One region of the Marinobacter sp. ANT_B65 genome, then DNA from elsewhere that is predicted to be linked to it. Evidence: predicted binding sites of a transcription regulator. Region 1 holds the regulator's gene; the other holds the start of a gene.

Region 1 (4,113 bases):
AGGGCGGCGTTTATGCATTGGTCGGCCCCACGGGCTCCGGGAAAACCACCACGATCGGGAAACTTGCTGCCCGTTATGTGCTGAAACATGGAGCTGACTCTTTGGCCCTTGTCACCACAGATCGTTACCGGGTTGCTGCCCATGAGCAGCTTTTTGTATTTGGCCGGATTCTGAATGTGCCGGTTCGGGTCGTGGACGAAAGCCATACCCTGGATGATATTCTTGACGAGCTTTCGGATCGCCATCTAGTGCTGATTGATACTGCGGGGCTGACCAGCTCCGACAAAGGTTATCAGGAACAGCTGACGGAGCTGGCCCGTAGTCACCACAAGGTGCGTACCCACCTCGTAGTTTCCGCAACCAGCCAGCCGCGTATTATGAAATCCGTATGGCATTGCTATAAGATGGCAAATCTAACGGGTTGTGTGATGACAAAAATTGACGAGGCTTTGACTCTGGGTGAATCTCTTGGCTTTGTGATGGAAACCGGGTTGCCGGTGGCCTATTACACAAACGGGCAAAAAATCCCCGGAGACCTGCATCATGCTGAAGCTGTTCCGCTTGTGCGGCTGGCTGTCGAGCGCCTCAAAACGCTTCAGCAACAGGCTGCAGCAGAGCTACCGTCAGGTGCGGATCGCCCACGCGAAACGGCATGAAACCCTGATAATCCGAGTTTTGTATAGCTGTGAATCATATCCGGCTAAACGTTGCGAGAGATAACAAATAGTATGAGCAGAGCACATCCGGTACAGGTGATCGCAGTTTCCGGCGGCAAGGGCGGCGTCGGTAAGAGTAATGTGTCGGTTAATCTGGGCATCGCTTTGGCCCAGAAGGGCAGGCGTGTGGTTCTGCTGGATGCTGACCTTGGTCTGGGCAATATCGATGTGCTGCTCGGGATTACGGCTAACCGTAATCTGCAGGATGTGCTGTCGGGCGAGTGCGATCTTAAAGACGTGCTGGTTGACGGCCCGGGCGGTATCAAGATCGTTCCGGCATCTTCCGGCACTCAACGCATGACCCAGCTCAGCCCTCTGGAACATGCAGGCCTGATTAATGCTTTCAGCGAGCTGGGTGATCAGATTGATGTGCTTATTGTGGACACGGCAGCAGGTATTTCCGAGGCGGTTGTAAGCTTTCTTCGGGCTTCCCAGGAGTTGCTGCTGGTGGTTTGCGATGAGCCGACATCCATCACTGATGCTTATGCTCTGATCAAGCTGATGAATCGTGACTACGCCACTAACCGGTTTCGCATTCTTGCCAATCAGGTGAGCAGCGAGCAGGAAGGTCGTCATTTGTTCGAAAAACTGACCCGGGTTACTGAACGCTTTCTGGATGTGGCATTACAATATGTAGGTATGGTGCCTTACGACGAAGCCGTGAAGAAAGCGGTTCAGCGCCAGAAAGCCGTGCTGGACGCTTATCCCCGGGCTAAAGCCTCGCTCGCGATCAAGGCGCTGGCTGACAAAGTTGAGAGCTGGCCTCTACCTTCATCTCCCCGGGGACATCTGGAGTTTTTTGTGGAGCGGCTCGTCGAAGTCTGAAACGGATCCCGTCAAACAATACCGGATACATGACATTGACGAAAAATCTGGGAATCTATAACCAGAGTGGCGTAAAGAGTTCCTCAGAACTGATTGAGGCGCATGCGCCCCTGGTCAAGAAAATAGCTCTTCATCTACTTGCCCGGCTGCCGGCCTCTGTGCAGCTGGACGACCTTATGCAGGCCGGCATGATTGGATTGCTGGAGGCTGCCCAACGCTATAGTTCCACCAAAGGCGCTACCTTCGAGACATATGCCGGTATACGCATTCGCGGTTCTATGGTGGATGAGATCCGTAAAGGTGACTGGGTGCCCCGCTCGGTCCACCGGAATGCCCGCCGGGTTAGCCAGGCAATCAGGACAGTTGAAAACCGTATGGGGCGCGAGGCCCAGGACGCGGAGGTTGCCGAAGAACTCGGTATGGAGCTTTCTGAATACCACTCTACTTTGTCCGATGCGAGCAGTGGCCGACTTTTTAGCCTTGATGAGCTCAATGAATCCGGAGACCTGCCGATAGAAGAAACAGAGACCAGAGATAATCCTCTGGACGGGCTGGCTTCAGATTCTTTCCGGAGCAGTCTGGCCGCGGCCATTGAGCAGCTTCCGGAGCGTGAAAAGCTGGTTCTGAGCCTGTATTACCAGGAGGAACTGAATCTCAAGGAAATTGGCGCTGTGCTGGGTGTCAGTGAAAGCAGAGTCAGCCAGATTCACAGTCAGGCGGCGTTGAGGCTGCGTGGCAGGCTCTCGGAATGGCGCCATGAAGATGGCAGTTAGGCCCGGCTTAGGTGTCCGGATCGTGCTTGAGTGTAGTATTTGGTAACCGGTGCTTTACAACCGTGATAAAGATCAGACAATAGATGGTTAAATCAGCGGCCTGCAACACTTTGAGCGCAAAGGTCAAAACGAATTCCGGGTCTTATTAACTGGAGGTCCCTTTGGACAAGAACATGAAGATTCTCATTGTGGACGATTTCTCCACAATGCGACGGATTATCAAGAACCTGCTCCGTGATCTGGGCTTTACAAATACGGATGAAGCGGATGACGGCAACACTGCTCTGCCCATGCTGAAAAGCGGCAAGTACGATTTTCTGGTGACAGACTGGAATATGCCTGGAATGTCTGGCTTTGACCTGCTTAAAGCGGTACGTGCGGATGACAGCCTGAAGACCCTCCCTGTTCTGATGGTGACGGCTGAAGCCAAGCGCGACCAGATTGTGGCTGCTGCCCAGGCCGGCGTTAATGGGTATGTTGTAAAGCCTTTCACCGCAGCCGTTCTCAAAGAAAAAATTGAGAAGATCTTTGAACGAATCCAGTAAGCAGAGATTGGATGGATCGTATGAGCGATAACAAAAAGATCCACCGCGGTCTCGAGCCGGAAGTAACTGAAAAGCTTCGACATCAAGCGGCGGAACTCAATCAGAGCATTGAAAGCGGGGATTATGCCCGTGCCATGGTTCTGATTAATGAATTAGGCGAGGTCCGGGATCAGAGTCTGTATCGGGAAGTTGGCCGGCTGACCCGTACGCTTCATGAATCAATCCGCAATTTTCAAATAGATCCACGCAGTGCCGAACAGAAAGAAGTTCTGTCGATGATGACAGACGCCTCAGACCGGCTCGCTTACGTGGTTCAGATGACTGGCCAGGCTGCCAACCGCACCATGGATCTGGTTGAAGAAAGTATGCCAGTTGCAAACGCAGTACGTGACGAAGCCTCTGCTTTGCGGGAGGAATGGCAACGCCTGCGCCGTCGTGAGATGCAACCGGCAGAGTTTCGTGAGCTGTATGGCCGGATTGATAATTTTTTTGTGAGCCTGACCAAGGACGCAGACACCATCTATAGCAGTCTTTCGGAAATTCTGTTGGCACAGGATTTCCAGGACCTGACCGGACAGGTCATCCAGCGCGTAACGACACTGGTCAAAGACGTGGAAGAACAGATGCTCAGCCTGGTGGTTATGGCCAGCCATGTTGATCAGCTCACTGGTACTGTGCATCAGATTGACAATGAAGAAGTGTCTGCTGAGCAGGGTGTGGGGCCTCAGATGAAGGCTGAAGAGCGTGAAGATGTAGTCTCGGGACAAAACGACGTAGATGACCTGTTGTCCAGTCTCGGTTTCTGAATATATGAGGGTAACCCATGGCGTTTGATGCCGATGATGAGATCCTGCAGGACTTTCTTGTAGAGGCCGGAGAGATTCTCGAAAAGTTGTCTGAACAACTTGTCGATCTTGAGCAACACCCTGATGACAGCGATCTTCTCAACGCCATCTTTCGTGGGTTTCATACCGTCAAGGGTGGTGCAGGCTTTCTTCAGCTTGATGCTCTGGTCAATTGTTGCCACTCGGCAGAGAACGTTTTCGATATTCTGCGCAACCATAAGCGGAAGGTGGATTCGGAACTTATGGATGTGGTCCTGGAAGTCCTGGATCACGTTAATGCCATGTTTGAGCAAGTCCGCAATCGCGAAGAGCTGACGTTCGCACCTGTTGAACTGATTGCTGCACTGGACGCTCTGGCTTTGCCTCAGGATGCTACTGCGCAGAGCGCCGGCCAGGAGCCAGGCTCTGA
Region 2 (4,113 bases), 600 kb from region 1:
AAGCGACACCCAAGCGCTCAAGTACACTGGACTGCAGTTCGTGGAACTCTTCCATGCGACGTTCAAATTCGTCGTTAAAACGCTTCATTTCCCGTTCACGGAGCTCATCAACTTCCTTCAGGAGCTTGCGGATAGGGTCCTGAACCTGATGTTGCAGGGAGTCGAACTGCTTCAGTGCATCACTGATCAGACTTTCGATCTGGGATGATGTTTTCTCAAATTCTTTGTTGACCTTTTTTACAATTTTATCAACATTCGGCTTGGCTTTTTTCGCCATGGGTTTGTCTCCTTGCAGATAGAACAGATAACAGTGATCAGGCCATCTGCCGGAATCCGGACATAGACCCTGGGGAACGACGTGATTTTAACGACTGCTTTTTGGAAAGAACTTCCCTGATGCGGCGTAACTTATCTTCCAGTCCAGAACCTCCATCTGACGTCAAGTCAACAAAATCAATCGAGTAGAAGAAATTGCTACAGTGCTTTCTGCGCTCGGTGATGAGCCCGGTGATGCCTTCTGCACGAATCTTGTCAAACGGCATGTCCATAATCAGATCGAGCATAACGGTATCGCCGGGGTTGAAGATCTTGTCCGTCTTCATAACACAACCATAGGCATCCAGCTCAAACAGAGCGGCCTCGACCCGTTCCTTGCGGAAAAGGCCGTGCCGGACGATAAACTGGGCGACAAGATCGGGTAACGCGTCCTTCATGAATACTGAGTCTCTGAAAAGGCTGACTTGATATTGATTAAACAATAGACACTGACAGAAGGTTTTGCAACGCCATCAGTGTCATACGATAAACCTTTGAGGCTGTTGTTCAACACTTAACGGGTGATAATTTCATACATGTCAATTCTGCGGTCTTTTAAATTGGTAACTGACCCTTCATTACGCACCAGTGTCAGCTTTTCCAGATCCATATCAGAGAACATGATCATCTCCGTATTAGGTGTTGTTTCCGCCATTACGGCATCGTGTGGAAAAGAGAAGTCAGAGGGCGAGAACACTGACGACTGGGCGTACTGCACATCCAGGTTTTCTACCTTCGGCAGGTTTCCTACACTGCCGGTAATGACTACGTAGCACTCGTTTTCAATTGCCCGGGCCTGGGCACAGTGGCGAACCCGCAAATATCCGTTTTTGGTATCTGTCCAGAAGGGCACACAGATGATGTCCACTTCCTTGCTGGCTGCAATTCGCCCAAGTTCAGGGAATTCGATGTCGTAACAGATAAGAATCGCGACACGTCCTGCATCCGTATCGAAGACCTCAAACCTGTCCCCGCCTTCAACAACCCAGTCCCGACGCTCGTGGGGGGTAATATGAATCTTGCGCTGCTCATCCACCCGGCCATCCCGGTGGCAAAGATACGACACGTTGTAAACCCGGTCGTTCTCAAGCAGTGGCATGGAACCGGTAATGATATTGATGTTGTAGCTCACAGCCATATCGGACATGCGCTCCCGGAACTGATCGGTGAAGCCTGCAAGGAACCGGATGGCGCGGGTCTGGTCTATCTGGTCAGTCAGCCCCATCAGAGGTGCGTTGAAAAACTCCGGGAAGAGTGCAAAGTCACTCTTGTAGTCGGATAGCGCATCCACGAAGTACTCAACCTGTTCCAGTACTTCTTCCACTGAGCCAAATTCACGCATCTGCCACTGGACAGCCCCCATGCGAACCTGGGTTTTCTTTTCGTTCAGTACCGAGGAGGGCGGCGTATAGAGAATGTTCCGCCATTCCAGAAGGGTTGCATACCCCAGGGATTTCTTATCCTCCGGGAGATACTTGTGCATCAGGCGGGTGACCTGGAAATCGTTGGACAGCTGGAAACTCAGAATCGGATCATAGATATCCTTGCGGTCAACCCGGTCAATATACTCGGCAGGGGAATACTGATCCGAGTACTTGTAGTAGCCAGGTATCCGTCCACCGGCGAGGATAGCCCGCAGGTTCATCGAACGACACAGTTCCTTGCGCGCTTCATACAGCCGGCGACCAAGCCGGTAACCCCGATATTCCGGATCGATGAACACATCCAGTCCATACAGCGAATCGCCGTTCTGGTTATGCAGGATTTGCTCGTTAAGCAGGATCAGGTCGTCATAGGTGTGCGGATTACTGAACCGTTCGTATTTGACGGAGACAGTGAGCGCAACCGCGACCAGCTGGTCCTTGTCCTCAATGCAGATCTGTCCGTCCGGGAACTGTTCAACCAGCGCTCTGATAGTGTCCTTTGGCCAGGCACCACCGATATCGTCGTACACACGATCCATCAGTACCTGAAGCTGTTCGTAATCATCAAGTGTCAGGTTACGGAGGTTGAGATGCAGTTCTTCATGGGCCATTCAGATGGGCTCCGGTATGACAGAGAAATGAGTTTGCCACTCAAGTTTATCAGAAGGTATTAAAGACTTCGCATAGTCTGCCGAAAACCATTGAAAGCAAACTGCAGGAGTGTGTGGTGCATCTTACATTTGGTCAAAAACTGTTGGTTACCTTCAGTGTTCTGCTGATTATGGTTATGGCCGCGTTTACTATTGCTGGCAATCTGCGGCTGCAAAACACCACAGAAACTTATGTGGACGCGTTGATTGAAAATACTGCAGAGCAGAATGCGGCAAGCATTGCTGACTGGCTGAATACCCGGCTCGCGATGACAGAGGCCACGGCCAGATCCCTCGAAACAATGACCGGGGACGAACACGTCCGCACGCTGCTCCAGGCAATTTCAAGCGGTGGTGATTTCAAGGATGTCTATGTGGGCCGGAACGACGGCTATATGCTCATGAAAACCGAAGCCGCCGAAGCTGCCTTGCCATCGGATTATGACCCACGCTCGCGCCCCTGGTACAGGAAGGCGATGGATCAGGGCAGTTCATCCTTTACCGAACCCTATCTGGATGCGAGTACCGGTGAAACCGTGATTTCATCATTAACACCGGTAAAGCGTGGTGAATACGCAGGTGTTGCAGGCGCAGACATTACGCTGAAAGCTATTGATGACATGCTTTCTGTCATCAACCTGGCAGGTACAGGTTATGTAGCTCTCATCAGCCGCGAAGGCACAGTGCTGTACCACCCGCAAAAAGCCCTGATTGGAAAAGACATTCGTACACTGCTGGGTGAGGCTCCGAATCTTCAGGGTGGTGAGCACAGTTACCAGCAAGACGATACTCCATGGAATGCTCGTTTCCACCCTATCAGCCAGGCGCGCGGCGTTGACTGGTATCTGGGGACCTTCGTTAATGAGGACAAGATAAATGCTCCGGTCCATAGCGCTATCAAGACAGGCGTGATTATCGCGATCATCGGGCTCCTGGTTTCTCTGGCGATCCTTCATCTGGGCATCCGTACATTGATGGCTCCGGTTCGCCGGTTGAATTCAGCCATGGCGGATATTGGCTCAAACGATGCCGATCTTACCCAGCGCCTCGATGCCAGTGCCCGCGATGAGTTCGGACAACTGGCGGCAAGCTTCAATCAATTTGTAGAAAAGATTCATGATGTTGTCCTTGAAGTGCAGCAGGGCAGCAACGAACTGGCTGGTAATGTGATTTCCTTGAGAAACACCGCCAGAAACAGTCGCAACAGTGTTGAAAGTCAGCAGTCGGAAGTTGATATGGTGGCTACAGCAATAAACGAGATGTCTGCAGCTGCCAATGAAATCGCCCAGAACGCACTGGCAACTGCCGATGCCGCAAACACTGCAGATGAAGACAGCCGGGCTTCACTGGAAACGGTTGCTTCATCTCGGGATGCAGTGCAAAAGCTGTCTCACGAGGTCAGTGCCGCAACAAACGTGATAGATGCTCTTGGGCGCGACGTAACCTCCATTACGTCCGTATTGGAGGTTATTCAGGGCATAGCCGCGCAGACCAACCTGCTGGCATTGAATGCTGCCATAGAGGCAGCCAGGGCAGGAGAGGCCGGACGGGGTTTTGCCGTTGTGGCCGATGAGGTCAGAAACCTTGCTCAGCGTACCCAGGCCAGCACAGAAGAAATAAACAACATGATTGAGCGTCTGCAGAAGGGCGCAACCGATGCGGTTAATGTTATGAAGGCATCTACCGCAGTATCCAATGTCAGTATGGAAAAAGCACAGGATGCG

What was found. The regulator FliA, encoded in region 1, starts transcription of late flagellar genes. The targets are predictions, from matches to a motif close to CTAAAGTTTNNNNNNNNNNNGCCGNTAA.
Region 2: CPA50_RS07595 (methyl-accepting chemotaxis protein) is a predicted target of FliA. The motif match lies at 2,410-2,437, and genes of this name have one in related genera.

What each region holds. Positions count from the first base shown of each region.
Region 1 covers NZ_NXGV01000001.1:1,013,142-1,017,254, forward strand. Annotated here, with positions in the region: gene flhF (flagellar biosynthesis protein FlhF) at 1-656, shown strand, start outside; gene CPA50_RS04785 (MinD/ParA family protein) at 729-1,541, shown strand; gene CPA50_RS04790 (RNA polymerase sigma factor FliA) at 1,571-2,314, shown strand; gene cheY (chemotaxis response regulator CheY) at 2,476-2,859, shown strand; gene CPA50_RS04800 (protein phosphatase CheZ) at 2,880-3,665, shown strand; gene CPA50_RS04805 (chemotaxis protein CheA) at 3,683-4,113, shown strand, end outside.
Region 2 covers NZ_NXGV01000001.1:1,613,293-1,617,405, forward strand. Annotated here, with positions in the region: gene CPA50_RS07580 (helix-hairpin-helix domain-containing protein) at 1-277, opposite strand, end outside; gene CPA50_RS07585 (hypothetical protein) at 315-713, opposite strand; gene CPA50_RS07590 (bifunctional GNAT family N-acetyltransferase/carbon-nitrogen hydrolase family protein) at 830-2,350, opposite strand; gene CPA50_RS07595 (methyl-accepting chemotaxis protein) at 2,467-4,113, shown strand, end outside.